Regions from separate parts of the Azoarcus sp. KH32C genome, predicted to be linked through region 1. Evidence: riboswitches for the same ligand, from Rfam matches in the RefSeq annotation. Region 1 holds a riboswitch; the other holds the start of a gene.
The links. Region 1 has a riboswitch for cobalamin ahead of cbpA (modified peptide precursor CbpA). Riboswitches for the same ligand answer to the same signal wherever they lie in the genome.

Region 1 (7,833 bases):
GCGCTGATCACCGACGGGACGCCCTTGCGGCGGCCGGCCGATCTCGCCCGCCACGTGCTGATCCACGACGAGACGCTCGACGAGGGCAGCCGCGGACAGGTCAATGCGGGCTGGACGCAGTGGCTGGCGCGAGCCGGAACCGTCGGCGTCGACCCGCAGCGCGGCCTGCGCTTCGCGAACGCGGCGCTGTCGCTGGAAGCCGCGCTGGCGGGGCACGGCGTCGCCCTCGCGCCGCGGCCGCTGGTCGAAACGCGGGTCGCCGCGGGCAGCCTCGTGATCCCCTTCGACGTATCGTTGCCCTCGCCCTTCGCCTATTATCTCGTCATGCACGAGGCGATCGCGCGGCAGGCGGCCGTCACGGCCTTCCGCTCCTGGCTCGCCGCCGAAGCCGCCGCCCCGCCCCACCCCTCCGGAGAATCCGATCGATGAAGGCCATCGTCACCGGCCACAGCCGCGGCCTCGGCGCAGCCATCGCCGACGAACTGCTCGCGCGCGACATTCCTGTCCTTGCCCTGGCGCGCAGCGCAAACCCCGTCCTCGCACAACGCTACGGCGCCCGATGCGTCCAGGTGGAAGTCGACCTCGCCGACAGCACGGCCTTCGCCGCCTGGCTCGCCACCGGACGGCTGCGCGAATTTCTCACCGACAGCGACGAGGTCCTGCTCGTCAACAACGCCGGCACGCTGCGGCCGACCGGCGCGCTCGCGGCACACGACGTCGCCGACATCGCCCGCGCGGTGTCGCTGAACGTCGCAGCCCCCCTGATGCTCGCCGCGGCGGTCGTCGCCGCCAGCCCGGCCGCCATCGAACGGCGCATCATGCACATCTCGAGCGGCGCCGCGCGCAGCGCCTACGCGGGCTGGAGCGTGTATTGCGCATCGAAAGCCGCACTCGACCAACACGCCCGCGCGGTCGCGCTCGACCGCAGCCCCGGCATACGGATCTGCAGTCTCGCGCCGGGCGTCATCGACACCGCGATGCAGGCGGAAATCCGAGCGATACCCCAAGACGACTTCCCGCTGCGTGCCCGCTTCGAGGCCCTGAAACGCGACGGCGCGCTACAGAGGCCCGAAGACTGCGCGCGCCGCGTCGTCGACTACCTGCTCGGCATCCAGTTCGGCGAGCATCCCGTCGCCGACCTGCGCGAACTGGGCACCTAGACTTCCGATCAAGACCACGGAGACTCGCCATGCTGATGACCACCACCCCGACCGTCGAAGGCCGACGAATCCGCAGCTACCACGGCGTCGTCACCGGCGAAGCGATCATCGGGGCGAACTTCCTCAAGGACATGTTCGCCGCGGTGCGCGATTTCGTCGGCGGACGCGCGGGTGCCTACGAGAAGACGCTGCGCTCCGCGCGCGAGACCGCCTTTGCCGAACTCGCGGATGCCGCGGGCAAGCTCGGCGCCAACGCGGTCGTTGCGATCGACATCGACTACGAGGTGCTGGGCGAGACCAACGGGATGCTGATGGTCGCCGTCAGCGGCACCGCTGTGACGCTGGAGTGAACGTCCATGTCGCATTTGTGGTCTTGACGCATCTGTCGTCAGCCACGACAATCGCCATCGAAGCAGCAATGACGATCGCCTTACCTGCGATCGTCGGAACACGGTGAGAGCTCTGCTCGATTCCGTGGCGGGCCCGCCGCTGTAACCGGGGACGGCTGTCGCAGGGATGACGCGAATTCGCGCATCCGGCCACTGACGGGGACCACTCTGTCGGGAAGGCGCGACGGACCGGCTGATCCGGGAGCCAGAAGACCTGCTGCCTCGAACGAAAAATGTGCCGGACCCATGGCAAGGGTTCCGCTGTCCATGCTGGAAGCATGGCGGCGGAGCCCTTTTTGTTTTTCTGCGATTGCAAACGAGGAGATTCACATGAGCAAGACCATCGCCCCCCAAGCCGTCCCCGCCGCCGCCCAGGCCGCCCAATCCGCCGCCGACACCGCCAAGCCCGCGATCATCGCCACCCGCCGCCGCTGCGAAGCCGACGGCGTGGGCCTGTCGCACTACATCCTGATGGATCGCAAGGCAAAGTGATGAGCGCCGCAGTCATCGAGAAACCCCTGGCGCCCTCCGCGGGCCGCTACGCGAACTCGGGCTGCGGCCCGAGTCTCGTGCCGCTGGACATCGGTCACGCCGACTATATGGCGGTGACCGATCCGGCGACCGCCTTCTGGGCGCTCGTGCGCAAGGATCAGCTCGCCGCGAGCCTCGGCGACGGCGAGCTGCTTCGCAGCTACCGCGAACGCGCCAACGACTTCGCACGCGAACTGCACGCGCTGCGCTTCGAGCTGAAGCCTTCGGCCGTGTACGTAAATCCGACCGAGCGCTGCAACCTCAACTGCACCTACTGCTACATCCCCGAAGGCATGCGCCGCTCGGGCCAGCATATGGCCACCGACCGCCTCGTCGATGCGCTCGCGCGCCTGAAGGACTACTTCGCGACCGTGATGCCCGCGGATCGCAAGCCGCGCATCATCTTCCACGGCGCCGAGCCGCTGATGAACCAGTCGGCGCTTTTCGAGGCGATCGACCAGTTCAAGGACGATTACGTCTTCGGCGTGCAGACCAACGCGACGCTGCTCGACGACAAGGCGATCCGCTTCCTCGCCGAGCGCAACGTCAGCATCGGCCTGTCGCTCGACGGCCCGCTCGCGCAGACGACCGACGCGACACGGCTGACCTTCAGCGGCAGCAGCGTGCACGACAAGGTGCTGCGCGCGATGGACGCGCTGCAGGGCTATGCGTCGTGGAGCGTGATCGCGACCTGTACCGAGAAGAATCTCGACCAGCTCGTGCCGCTCGTGGAGCTTTTCCACGCCCGCGGCGTGCCGACCTGCATGTTGAATGCCGTGCGCTGCACGCTGCCCGGTGCGCGCACGGTGCGACCGGACGACGACGCGCTGGCGAAGAGCTTCATCGCGGCGATCGAGCGCACGCACGAGCTCTACCGGGAAACCGGCCGCAAGATGGTGGTCGCGAACTTCGCCAACATCCTGCTCGCGATCCTCGCGCCGACCGCGCGCCGGCTGATGTGCGACATCTCGCCCTGCGGCGGCGGTCGGGCCTTCTTCGCGCTGGCGCCGGACGGCGGGCTCTTCCCGTGCAGCGAGTTCATCGGCCTGGATCACTTCCGTGGCGGCAACCTCTTCACCGACCGCATCGAGGACGTGCTGCAGACGCCGGCCTTCCGCACCGTCACCGAACGCAACGTGGACCGCTTCGCGCCGTGCGACACCTGCACGATCCGCCATTTCTGCGGTTCGCCCTGTCCGGCCGAGGCGCACGAGATGAACGGCGGCATGGACAAGGTCGGCGCCTTCTGCGGCTTCTATGAGGAACAGACGCGCTACGCCTTCCGCCTCATCGCGGACGGCAAGGCGAACGACTTCCTGTGGGACGGCTGGGACGACGGCGTCGAGACGGTGTTCGATCTGGCGCTGTAGCCGGGCGCAATCAGCCGAAGACCGCCTGCAGCTCCTTGGTGCAGGCGGTCACTTCGTCCTGCATCGAAGCGTAGGGCTCGCCGAGTTCGGCCTTCTTGACGTCAGCGGCGTCGAAGTCCTTGTTGAGCCATTCGAAATGGCCGCCGGCCATCAGGTTGCCGACGAAGACGACATCGGCCAGCGTGCGGGGCGCTTCCGGAATCGGCCGCGGATGGTCGTGGTCGCGGGACGCGGCCGCGATCTCCTCCGGCAGACCGAGCGCATGCAGCAGCGACTCGCCGATGCTCTCGTGCCACTTCCAGATCAGGTAGCGCGCGGTTTCCGGACGCGCGCGCAACTCGTCGTACTGCGAGGCGCGATAGAGCATATAGCTCGCGCCGAGGTCGTGGACGAGCCCCGCCAGCATCGCCTCATCTTCCTTGAAGCGCTTGAAATGACGCGCGATGACGGTGCAGGCCGCAGCGCTGCCGATCGAATGCTGCCATAGCCGTTGGCTGAGGTCGCCGAAGTCGGCGACCTCCTTGGCGAGCAGCAACTGCTTCATCGCGACGCCAAACGCGGTGGAGCGCACGACCCTCATGCCGAGCCGCTGAATCGCGCCCTTCACGTCGCGCACCGGAGGACCACCGCGGTCATAGAGGGCGGAGTTGGCGACGCTGATCAACTTGCTCGAAATGAGCGGTTCGACGCTGACGGCGGCGGAAATCTGCTGGACCGAGGCGTCGCTGTCGCGCAACAGGTCGCGCAGGCGCAGCGTGATGTCGAAGTGGGTCGGGAAGATCAGGTCCCCGGACAGTTCCTTCGCAATGTCCTCCAGCATCTGGAAACGCTGGGTGTTCAGTGCCTGTCCGGTCTTGTCGTCACTCAGTGCGGCATTCATGTCGGTATCTGCGAGGCATCGGGTAAAGCGTCCGGCATTCTATGCCGGTTTGGCGTTTCGCGTTCGAAGGGATCGCAACCGGTCAGCAATACCGCTCGATCGCCTGCAACGAAAGTGTGTAGGTGTGGCGAAGCTGGTCTTCATCATAACGGTGACGGGCGCCGACCGGACAGGCGACACGCGCCAGACAGGTCTCCCGGCATGCCGAGGACGGCTGGCGGCGATAGGCGACGCACTTGTCGAGCGAGAATCCGTCGGGTGACACGGCGCCGGCCGGGCAGGCCGAGACGCAGGCGCGGTCGGAGCAGCTTGCACAGGGCGATGGGGCCGTCAGCGCGGGCGACGGGGCGAGGTCGGTATCGGCGAGCATCACGACGCGGTAGGCGAACCAGGTGCCCCAGTCCTGCTGGATGCCGATCATGAAGGGCGACGGGTGGTGCCAGCCGGCGAGCCGGCCCAGCGCCAGCAGGTCGATCACAGTGTCGCCGGGATAGATCAGGCGCTTGTCGCGGCCAGGGCAGGCCTCGGCGAACCATCGCTCGACGGCGGCGACGCTGTAGTCGTCGACCGGATCGAGGGAGTCGCCGCGGGTCGCCCTGACGTGCTCCCACATCCTGCGGCCGGCGTGGCCGACAAGGATCAGTTGGGGGTAGCGCGCCTCGGGGTCGAAGCGGCTGCGTAGCTTGTCGCGGATGTCGGCGGGGAGCTCAGCCACGTCGAAGACCGCCTGCAGAGTGAGTCCGGCATCGTCCAGGACGCGGAAATCGGTCCGCGTCATGCCGCCGCTTCCAGGCGTGCGAGCGCCGCGGCGACGTCGGAGCGTCCGCCCGGTCGTACGACGCGTTCGATCTCTCGGCCTTGCCGCAGGAAGATCAGCGTCGGCCAAAGCTTGACGCGGAACGAGCGGCCAAGCGCCCGCCCCGGACCGTCCTCGACGCGGATGTGGCGCACCTCCGGATGATCCGCGAGCGCGTCCTCGATCGCCGGCCGCGCACCGCGGCAGATGCCGCACCAGTCGGTGCCAAAGTCGATCACCGCCAGCCCGTCGAGCGCATCGATCTCGGCGCGCGAGGGCTGGGTTCCCGCATATCCGCGCGGGCTCTTCGATTCAATCACTTTCCTGCCTCGTTTCCTTGGGTTCGCCCCCGAATCTGCCATCGGTCAGTGTGCGGACGCAATGACTTTGCGGCTTCCGTGCGGACGACATCACGTGCATCCGGTGCGACAAGGCGTATTGTGTGCACTTGTGACGACATGCGTTCCGCCTGACGTGACATCGGCCTATTCACGGGATGACCGGATCGGCCGGCCCCGGGTTCCCCGTCCGCCAACCGAAACGCAGCGCCTTTCCGCACGAGGAGACGGCCATGAAGATCGGTGTGCCCAAGGAAATCAAGGTTCATGAATACCGCGTCGGCCTGACGCCCTCGTCGGTGCGCGAGGTCGTGGCGCACGGACACGCGGTGGTCGTTCAGAGCGGCGCCGGTACCGGGATCGGGGTGAGCGACGCGGATTACCGCGCGGTCGGCGCGACCGTCGTCGACACCGCGGCGGAGATCTTCGCGAGCGCCGACATGATCGTGAAGGTCAAGGAGCCGCAGGCCGCCGAGCGCGCGATGCTGCGCGACGGGCAGATCCTCTTCACCTATCTCCATCTCGCGCCGGATCCGGCGCAGTGCGCGGACCTCGTCGCGAGCGGCGCGGTGTGCATCGCCTACGAGACCGTGACGCAGCCGGGCGGCGGCCTGCCTTTGCTCGCGCCGATGTCCGAGGTCGCCGGACGCATGGCGGTGCAGGCCGGCGCGCATTGCCTGGAGAAGGAACAGGGCGGGCTGGGCATCCTGCTTGGCGGCGTGGCGGGCGTCGAACCGGCGCGGATCGTGATCCTCGGCGCCGGCGTGGTCGGCTCGAACGCGGCGCAGATCGCGGTGGGCACGGGCGCCCAGGTCGTCGTCATCGACCGCAAGCTCGACGCGCTGCGACGCCTCGACGCCCAGCTCGGGGCCCGCGTGATGACCGTCTTCTCGAACCGCGACAACATCGAGCGCCACGTGCTCGGGGCGGATCTCGTGATCGGCGGCATCCTGATCCCGGGGGCAGCGGCGCCGAAGCTCGTGACCGCTGCGATGGTGAAGGCGATGAAGCCCGGAGCGGTGATCGTCGACGTCGCGATCGACCAGGGCGGCTGCTGCGAGACGGCGCGACCAACGACGCATGCGGAGCCGACCTACTTGGTCGGGCACGTGCTGCACTACTGCGTCGCGAACATGCCGGGAGCCGTCCCCAGGACATCGACGCACGCGCTGAACAACGCGACCCTGCCCTTCGTGTTGCAGCTCGCGAACAAGGGCTGGAAGGAGGCACTCGCCGCCAACCCGCATCTCGCGAACGGCCTCAATGTCGCGTTCGGAAAAGTCACTTGCAAGGAAGTGGCCGAGACACTGGGCTACGAGCACCACGACCCCGCGACCCTGCTCGAATGACGATGATTGTTGCGGGGCGTTACCGCGCTGCAACTCGAAAGCGCGGGCGACTATGATTAATCATAAGAAAATGTCGATGCTGTGCCCCGGCAGGAGCAGGAGGCCGAGCAAAATCCATGACGAACGAACACGCTCACCAGTCGCTTGAGAAGGCTGAGGAAGAGTCCAGCCTTCATCGCTTGATGCTCGAAATCCTCGATGCGGCGGGCATCCATCTGAATGGCAACAGGCCGTGGGACCTGCGCCTGCTCGACGACCGGGTGCCGGAACGCGTTTTCACGCTCGGCAGCCTCGGACTCGGCGAAGCCTATCTCGACGGCCACTGGGAGGCCGAGCGGCTCGACCAGTTCTTCGAGCGCCTGCTGCGCGCGCATATCGACCAGCGCGTAAGACCGCTGCGGCTGGCCTTCCATGCCTTGCGCACGCGCCTGTTGAACCGGCAGAGCCTGCGGCGGGCGTGGAAGGTCGGAGAAGCGCATTACGATCTCGGCAACGATTTCTACGAAGCCATGCTCGACCCGCGCATGACCTATACCTGCGGTTATTGGTCGGGCGGCGCACAGACCCTCGCCGAAGCGCAAGAAGCGAAACTCGACATGATCTGCCGCAAGATCGGCCTGGAGCGCGGCATGCGCGTGCTCGACATCGGCTGCGGCTGGGGCAGTTTCATGGGCTTCGCCGCCGAGCGCTATGGCGTGAGCTGCGTCGGCGTGACGATCTCGCGCGAGCAGGTCGAGTGGGCGCAGCAGCGCTACGCCGGGCTGCCGCTGGAGTTCCGCCTGCAGGACTATCGCACCGTCGACGAGCGCTTCGACCGCGTGGTCAGCGTCGGCATGTTCGAGCACGTCGGCCGCAAGAACCACCGCGTTTTCATGGAGGTGGCACACCGCTGCCTCGCGAATGGCGGCCTATTACTGCTGCACACGATCGGCAAGAACCGCCGCGACATGACTCCTGACCCGTGGGTCGACAAGTACATCTTCCCGAACGGCGACCTGCCCTCGGTCGGCCAGATCGGCG
Region 2 (7,833 bases), on a different replicon from region 1:
GCATGTGCAACAAGACCATCGCGCGCCAGCTGGGGATCAGCGTCGGCACCGTCAAGGTGCACGTCAAGCACGTGCTGTACAAGCTCAATCTTCATTCCCGCCTGGAAGCCGTGGTCTGGCGTCACCAGTGCGAGGACGCCCGCCAGCGCTCGGCATCCTGACCTGAGCTGACCTGCGCGACACGCGGCGGCCCGCGCCCCCTTGGCGCCGGCCGCCGCATTCATTTCTGCATCAAGCACGCCTTCCCCATGCCTACTTGTGGGTATGCCCCTTTGGAGCATTGTCGCGCCCTCCGGCTCTTCCAATAATTCCCTCACACGTTCCCGCCGCGCGTCGCGAGAACGGATGGAGACGAAGGCCAATGTGCCGCCTGTTCGGCACGTATCAAACAACAAGGAGGAGTCATGACGTCCGCAATTTATGCGAAAGCCGCCTTTCGCGCCCGGAGCATCCGCTGGGGTTTCATCTGGGCGCTGTGGTGCGCGGTGCTTTGGGGGGCGTGGTACGTGCCGGGTGCGGCGATCTGGCAGGAGCAGCCGTTCGCGGCGATCGACATGAACGATACCCGGCAGTTCCTGACCGCCGCCGCGGTCATCACCACGTTCAACGCCTGCGCCGTGCTGCTCTTCCTCTTCCTCTGGCTGGTCGTGCTGGACAAGTTCGGCGACTTCGTCAGGACCGCGACGCGAGTGCGCAAGATCTCCAAGTGGTACTTCGCGGCCGCGATCTTCGGCGGGCCGATGGCGATTTTCGGTTCCTTCCTGGCGATGGGTTACGTCGGCGCAGTGTTTGCCGCGATTTCCGGGCTGTTGTATCCCATCGTCGGGGCCACCATTGCCCGCGCCTGGTACAAGGAAAGGATCACCATGCGCGCCGCGCTCGGTATCCTCGTGATCGTCGGCGGAGGGATCGCGATCTACGCCCCGGGCATCCTCGGCGAGCTGTCCAACGCCTCGACGAGCAAGGTGTCGTGGCTCGGCTATCTCGGCGGCGCCATGGCGGCGCTGGGCTGGGGCATCGAAGGAGCGCTCGCCGGCCGGGCGTTGGACGTGACCGATCCAGACTGCGGCATTACCGTCCGCTTCGCCGCCGAAGTCTTCTACTGGTCCTGCCTCGTGCTACCCGCGTTGGCCCTGTTCGGTGATGCCGACGTTATCGGTCTGATCCTCGCCGCCTTCAATCTCAAGGCGCTCACGTGGCTGCTGCTCGCCGGCATCACCTTCGGCTTCTGCTACGTGTCGTGGTACAAGTCCTTCCCCTTGATCGGCGTCGGCCGGGGCCAGGCGATCGCTGCACTCTACGGCGCTTTCGCGGTGGTCTTCCTGGCCGTCTTCACCCTGCAGTTTCCGGCCTGGAACTTCCTGGTCGGCCTCGCCCTGGTCGTGGGCGGCGCCTTCCTGATGTACACGGAAAAGAGCGACGTGCTCGAAGTCGTGCGCGCCCTGTGAATACGCAAGGACTCGAAGCGAGGAGATGACAGATGGCAAGGGTTCACATCAAAGGCTACATCCTGCAACTCATCGCCCAGACCGAGGGGATCTGGGACAACGAGATCGCGACCGCGGTATGTGCGGAATACGGCAAGGACGGCCCCTATTGGCACGGGTCAATACGCGTCATCCTCACCGACCTCTATTCAGGAGGCTTGGTCAAGAGCCTCGATGAGCGTTTCGACGCATACAGCGACAAGATGCGTTTCCGCTTCGCCCTGAGCGATTTCGGCCGCCAGCGAATGGCCGACACAGGCTTGCTTTGAACCTATTCAACCGCAGGACAAGGAGACGGACCATGTCGCAATTCTGGGGGTATCCGGGAGCGGACACGCTCGCATTGATCGTCATTTTCGCGTTGAGTCTGGTGCCGCTCTACCATGCGCGCACGTTCGTGACGAAGATCTAGCCAACATCAGTCGGGTCCGCGAGGCGATGCCCTCTCTGAAGGGCGTCGCCTCAAGACGGGCTCATGTTCGACCTGCTTACCGCCATTCCGAAATTGCCACGGCGAGGCGCTGCCAGTCGATCTCGTTGGCCGGCAGCCCGAATCGAACCAGCGGCTGAGGATCGTAATGGCGGACGAGAATGGCCCGTTCGGCAAAGTGCTTGACCAGCGAATGGGCCCGGTCGGTCGTGACCGTGGCGAACAGCGGCGTTCCGGCGACCTGGCCGAGCGGCGCCAGGAGTTGCTGCAGGCGCCGCCCCTCGGCCAAAAGCGTCTCTCGCGTCTCTGCCTGCCACTTGCGATCGGCAAGCGCCTGCTTGGTGACCTCACGGGACGGCCCGGCGACGGCCCAGGGGCCGATGATCTCGCGTAGCCGGACAAGGATTTCCCGCGCGGCGAATGCGAAACCCACCCGCGCGCCGGCCAGGCCGAAGAATTTCCCCGGAGAACGCAGCACGATCAGGTTGGGTGCCTCCGCACTGCCGGCCAGGGCGGCAACGCTATCCGCGGGCAGAGGGTCGGCGAAAGCCTCATCCACCACCAGCCAGCCGCCCCGACCTTGGAGCTCCTTGGCTGCGCCCAGGATGGCGGGGCGCGGATGCGACCCGGCGGTCGGGTTGTTCGGATTGCATAAGACGACAACCGGAGTTTCGGCTTCGAGCGCTTGCGCCAGATCGGCATATGCCATGTGCCGGACCTCGTGCCCGGCCTTCGTCCAGGCCTGGGGATGCTCGTTGTAGAGCGGTCCCAAGACGGCCACCGAGGCCCGCGGGAAGAGAGAGGGCAGCGTCTGGATGGCGGCCTGCGACCCCGGCACAGGCAGCAGGCGCGCGCTGCCGTAATACGTTGCTGCGGCGGCTTCGAGACCGTCATCCTCTTCCGGCAGGCGCTGCCAACAGGCCGGCGACAAGCTCGGCACCGGCCAGCCGCGCGGGTTGATGCCGGTCGAAAGGTCGAGCCATTCCGCGGGAGGAATGCCGTATTGAAGGGACGCGGCAATGACGCGGCCACCGTGGTAAAGCATGGAGAGCTCCGGTAAACAGCGAAACGGTGTACGGAGGGGAAAGGTCTTGCAGGTCGGAAGAATGGCGGTGGACAGACGGACCGGGTGCCAGTCATCAGATGCATTCCCGTTACCCCGGGGAATCGCAACAATTCATCTGGGCCGGTCTTCTGGCTTGCCCTCAGTCTTCTCCGGCCGCCTTCCCGTGCATTGCACAGTGGCTTGAGGCGGAGTCGTCAGGCTTACAGCAGCGGGGGCTGCGCCGGAATGTCTTGTCGTCCAAGAGTCACCGGCTTCCCGTTTCACCCGCTCCACGACCGTGGAGGCAGGCACCCATCATCAAAGTATATCCACCGCCAAAGTCGTTTGGGAAGCGTTTCAGGGACGCCTACGGCCGACTTGCGAAGGTGACATGCCGAAGAACTCGCGGTAGCAGCGACTGAAATGGGGGGCGCTCGTGAAGCCGCAGGCGATCGCAACGGTGGTAATCGGCTCGTTGGTCTGCTGCAGCAGGCGCCGTGCGCGAGTGAGGCGGGTTTCGAGGTAGTAGCGTGACGGCGTCGTGTTCATGTAGCGCTGGAACAGACGATCGATCTGGCGCCGCGAGGTCTTTGCGTGGAGCGCCAGATCGTCAATGCTCAAGGGCTCCTCGATATTGCTCTTCATCAGCTGCAGCACGTTTTGAAGCACATCGGGAAAGGTCGGGTTATCCACCAGGGTCGGCATCGGACTGTCAGGCAGATCGTCGAGCGTCCGGTCGCAGGAGAGGATCTCCTCGATGCCACGCACCATCTCCTCGCCGTGGTGATGCCGGATCACCGCGAGCATCATGCCCAGGGCGCTGTTGGCCCCGGCGGACGAGATGCGATCGCGGTCGATCACGAATGGATTCGGCAGGAGCCTGACCTGCGGGCGCAGCTCCTCGAGGCCGGCGCGGCTGTCCGGATGCACGGTGCAGGAATAGCCGTCCAACAGGCCTGCGTGTGCAAGCAGGTAGCTGCCGTTCCACAGGCTGCCCAGGATCACCCGGCGCCTCGCCACCTCGCGCAGCTTTTCGAGGACCGGACGTCCGGGTTCCAGCTTCGAGCGGAAGCCGCCGCAGATGATCAGGATGTCGAGATCGTTGGCGTCCAGCGCGGGCAGGGCTCCATCGACCGAAATGTTGATGCCCAGGTCACTGCGCACCGTGGCCCCCTCCAGGGCGTACGTTTCGAAGCGATAGAGCGGCTTGTGGCTGACCAGGTTGGCCGTCACGATCGCGTCGACGGCGCCGGTGAAGGCCATCATCGAAAAATGTTCGAGCAGCACGAACGCGATCCGGCGACAGATGGGCGGGTGCGCATCGTCGGACAATTGGCCCTGCAAGTAGGCCTGATTGCTATGTCGTAAGCCGCTGTCGAAGCTGCGCGGGGCTTGGCGCGCTTTGTCACCCATATCCGTCTCCAATTGTCTGCTTGTGCCTGGGCCGCCAAAAAATATACAGCAGATTTTCGGATCTCCCCCTGCGCGATCCGCCGCGACGACGGATGTCGTGCGCTGGCTGCAGACTGTCCCAATCAGGCAAGCGACGATCAGCCGGAAGATTAGATTCTTCTGTGGTGGATTCAGGAGACACGCAATGTCAGTCATGACGGAAGGCAAGAACATCTACGTACTCAAAGCGAGCTGCAAGGGCGTGATCGGCACGGTCTCGCGCATTTCGACTTTTCTCGCCGAGCGCCACTGCTACATCATGGAGATGGCCCAGTTCGACGACATCCTGACCGGGCGCTTCTTCGTGCGGACGGTGTTTTCGACGACCCCCGAGCGCACACCGTCATTCGACGAGCTCAAGCGCGTCTTCGGCGAGGAACTGCCGCAGGCCGAAGAGGACTTCGAATGGGAAATGCACGACACCCTGGCGCGCCCGAAGGTGCTGCTGATGGTGTCGAAGTTCGACCATTGCCTGGACGATCTGCTGTACCGGCATCGCACCGGCGAGCTGAAGATGGACGTGCCGGCGATCGTGTCGAACCATCCCGATCTGCGCCCGCTCGCTGAGTGGCACGGCATCCCCTTTCATCACCTGCCGGTGACCCCGGAGACGAAGGCCTCGCAGGAAGCCCGCCTGATGGAGATCGCCGCCGAGACCGGCACCGACCTCATCGTGCTCGCCCGCTACATGCAGGTGCTGTCGGAAGATCTGTGCCGCAAGCTCTCGGGCCGTGCCATCAACATCCACCACTCCTTCCTGCCCGGCTTCAAGGGCGCCAAGCCGTACCACCAGGCGCACGAGCGCGGCGTGAAACTGATCGGCGCCACCGCCCACTACGTGACCTCCGATCTCGACGAGGGGCCGATCATCGAGCAGGCCGTCGAGCGCGTCGATCACACCTACCGGCCCGAGCACCTCGTCGCCGTCGGGCGCGACACCGAATGCCTCGCCCTCGCGCGTGCCGTCAAATACCACATCGAGCACCGCGTCTTCCTCGCCGGCAACAAGACCGTCGTGTTTCGCTGAACGGGGCTAGGATCGCAACGTGCCTCCAACCACACAGAGAACCCGGAATGAGCGCAGATTATCCTTTCAGCGTTGAAATCTTTCCGGCGCAGACTTCTGAGGGCCGGCTACGCCTCGCGGACACCGTCCGACGGCTCGTCGCGCAAGGCCCCGAATTCATTTCCGTGACCTACGGCGCCGGAGGCTGCACGCGCGAGGCATCGCTTGCAGCCTTGCAGCTTGTTCGCGCGGCCGGGGGCGTCGCCGTGCCGCACATTTCCGCCGCGGGAGCGAGTCGCGACGACATCCGCTCCCTGCTGGCCGAGTACGAAGCGCTCGACGTACACCGCCTCGTCGTGCTTCGAGGCGACCCGTCGTCGGGCTTGCCCGGCCGCGGCGCGTTCCCGCACGCCGTCGAACTGGTGCGATTCATCCGGGAAGAGACCGGATCGCGCTACCACATCGACGTCGCGGCGTATCCGGAAACCCATCCCCAGGCACGCAGCGCCGAGCATGACCTCGCATGTTTCAAGGCGAAGATCGAGGCCGGTGCGAATGCCGCGATCACGCAGTTCTTCTTCAATGCGGACGCTTACGAGGATTTCCTCGAGCGCTGCGCAAGGCAGGGCATCAACGTGCCTGTCGTACCGGGCGTCATGCCGGTGGCGAGCTTCTCGCGCCTGCTGCGCTTTTCCGACGCCCACGGCATCGAGATCCCTACGTGGATTCGTCGCCGTGTTGCGGACTTCGGCGATGACGCCGAGTCGATCCGTGCGTTCGGCGTGGATGTGGTGCGCCGCTTATGCGCGAGGTTGCTCGCGCTTGGGGCGCCGGGAATTCACTACTTCAGTCGCAACGACTGGCAGCGTATCGCCGACATCGGATCCGGGCTTCGTATTCCCGCCTCATCCCGCGTGTAGGAGTGTGACGGCTTGGCCGGCGAAGCGAAAGTGCTCGTGGTCGGACTTTCCCGACGTCTCCGGCGTGCGACTCGACGGCGTGGACTTCTTGTCGCCTTTCGAAGTCCCCGACGGGCGCTGTGCAATCACGCCGATCGATCATAGTTTCGAGCTCGTCCCCGCCGCGCCCGAAGGAGATCGAAGCCTCGCGCGCCTGGTCGTTCAAACCGACCGGGCGGGGGGCTACGCATGCCTTAGCTGGACGGGCCTGACAATCTTCCTGAGCCAGACGCTCACCATCCTGCTCATCGCCGCCGCGCTGGTCATCGTCTTCCAGCGGCTGGTGACCCGCCACCTCGAAAGCATGGCGCGTTTCGCCAGACAGCTGGGCGAAGGGCGGCTCAACGCGCCCCTGAAGCTCGCCCGTCCGCCCGCCGCGGTGCCGGACGAATTCGAGGCGGTGGTTGCCGCCCTCAACGACATGCAGCTGGCGATCCGCCAAGACATCAGCCGCCGCGAAAAGGCGCACGAGCAACTGCGATACAGCCGCGACCAGCTCAAGTAGATCGTCGACAAGCGCACGCGCGGCCTGCAGACGGCCAAGGAAGCGGCAGAGGCGGCGAATCGCGCCTGTCGATAGCATGGGCGGAACCATCGGTGTGACGAGCGCACCCGGTGAGGGGAGCCGCTTCTGGTTCGAGTTACCGCTACAGGTTTCGTCGCTGGATGCCGGCGGGACTGCATCGATCATCCCCGCGAAGCTGCCAAGCCTGAGCCTGCTCCTCGTCGATCACGTCGAAGTGAATCGTCAGGTACTGGGCGGGCTGCTCGAACATGCGGGACATTTTGTCTGCGCCGCGCCGGACGGCGCGCACGCGTTCGAAATCTGCCCGACAGCAGGGGTTCGACGCGATCCTGATGGACATCCATCCGGGGATGAGCGGCAGCGAGGTTAGCCGCCACATCCGTGGCGATGCCGGCAATCTGAATGCGCGCACCCCGATCATCGCGCTGACCGCCAGAGTCAGCCCCGAGGAAGTTCGCCACTATCTCGCGAACGGCATGAATGCCGTCGTCGCGAAACCGGTCCGAATCGAGCACCTTCTGCGGACGCTCGCCGATGCACAGGGCGTGACAGAGCCCGCCGTTCCGGCCGGTGCAGTAGATACGCGCCTTCTGACCGCCCGGGTATTCGGCAATTCGCGAGTCATGAAGCTGCTGCGCCCGCTGCGTGAGCAGGTCGCTGAAGTGCTGTCGCAAATCGCTGCGGCACTGGAGCAGGGGGATTTGTTCGAAGTGCAGGAGCTTGCGCATAAACTCGCCGGAGCTTGTGAAATGCTGGGTCTGGTGGCTAGCGGGGAGCAGTTGCGCATGTTGGAGGCGAGGGCGGGGCTGACGATCTTGGAGGGTGTCGCTCCGTGGGGGAGGAATTGAAGGAGCTGCTGTTGCGCGAACTCGATGAGGTCGGGCAGTGTGTGCAGGCGCAGAAGCCGGTCGCGAGCGAGGCGAATCGT

Region 2: another riboswitch for cobalamin. It lies ahead of cobD (threonine-phosphate decarboxylase CobD); the one in region 1 lies ahead of cbpA (modified peptide precursor CbpA).

Annotation. Positions count from the first base shown of each region.
Region 1 covers NC_020516.1:4,604,238-4,612,070, forward strand. The annotation lists gene gcvA (transcriptional regulator GcvA) at 1-429, shown strand, start outside; gene AZKH_RS20705 (SDR family oxidoreductase) at 426-1,160, shown strand; gene AZKH_RS20710 (heavy metal-binding domain-containing protein) at 1,190-1,510, shown strand; cobalamin riboswitch at 1,557-1,786, shown strand; gene cbpA (modified peptide precursor CbpA) at 1,880-2,041, shown strand; gene cbpB (peptide-modifying radical SAM enzyme CbpB) at 2,041-3,450, shown strand; gene AZKH_RS20720 (HDOD domain-containing protein) at 3,461-4,330, opposite strand; gene AZKH_RS20725 (hypothetical protein) at 4,413-5,108, opposite strand; gene AZKH_RS20730 (thioredoxin family protein) at 5,105-5,446, opposite strand; gene ald (alanine dehydrogenase) at 5,698-6,813, shown strand; gene cfa (cyclopropane fatty acyl phospholipid synthase) at 6,930-7,833, shown strand, end outside.
Region 2 covers NC_020548.1:217,861-225,693, reverse strand. The annotation lists gene narL (two-component system response regulator NarL) at 1-161, shown strand, start outside; gene AZKH_RS23855 (DMT family transporter) at 405-1,448, shown strand; gene AZKH_RS23850 (hypothetical protein) at 1,481-1,756, shown strand; gene cobD (threonine-phosphate decarboxylase CobD) at 1,976-2,962, opposite strand; cobalamin riboswitch at 3,084-3,293, opposite strand; gene AZKH_RS23840 (GlxA family transcriptional regulator) at 3,320-4,375, opposite strand; gene purU (formyltetrahydrofolate deformylase) at 4,569-5,441, shown strand; gene AZKH_RS23830 (methylenetetrahydrofolate reductase) at 5,489-6,340, shown strand; gene AZKH_RS27490 (HAMP domain-containing protein) at 6,420-6,884, shown strand; gene AZKH_RS27485 (hypothetical protein) at 6,961-7,275, shown strand; gene AZKH_RS23820 (response regulator) at 7,238-7,753, shown strand.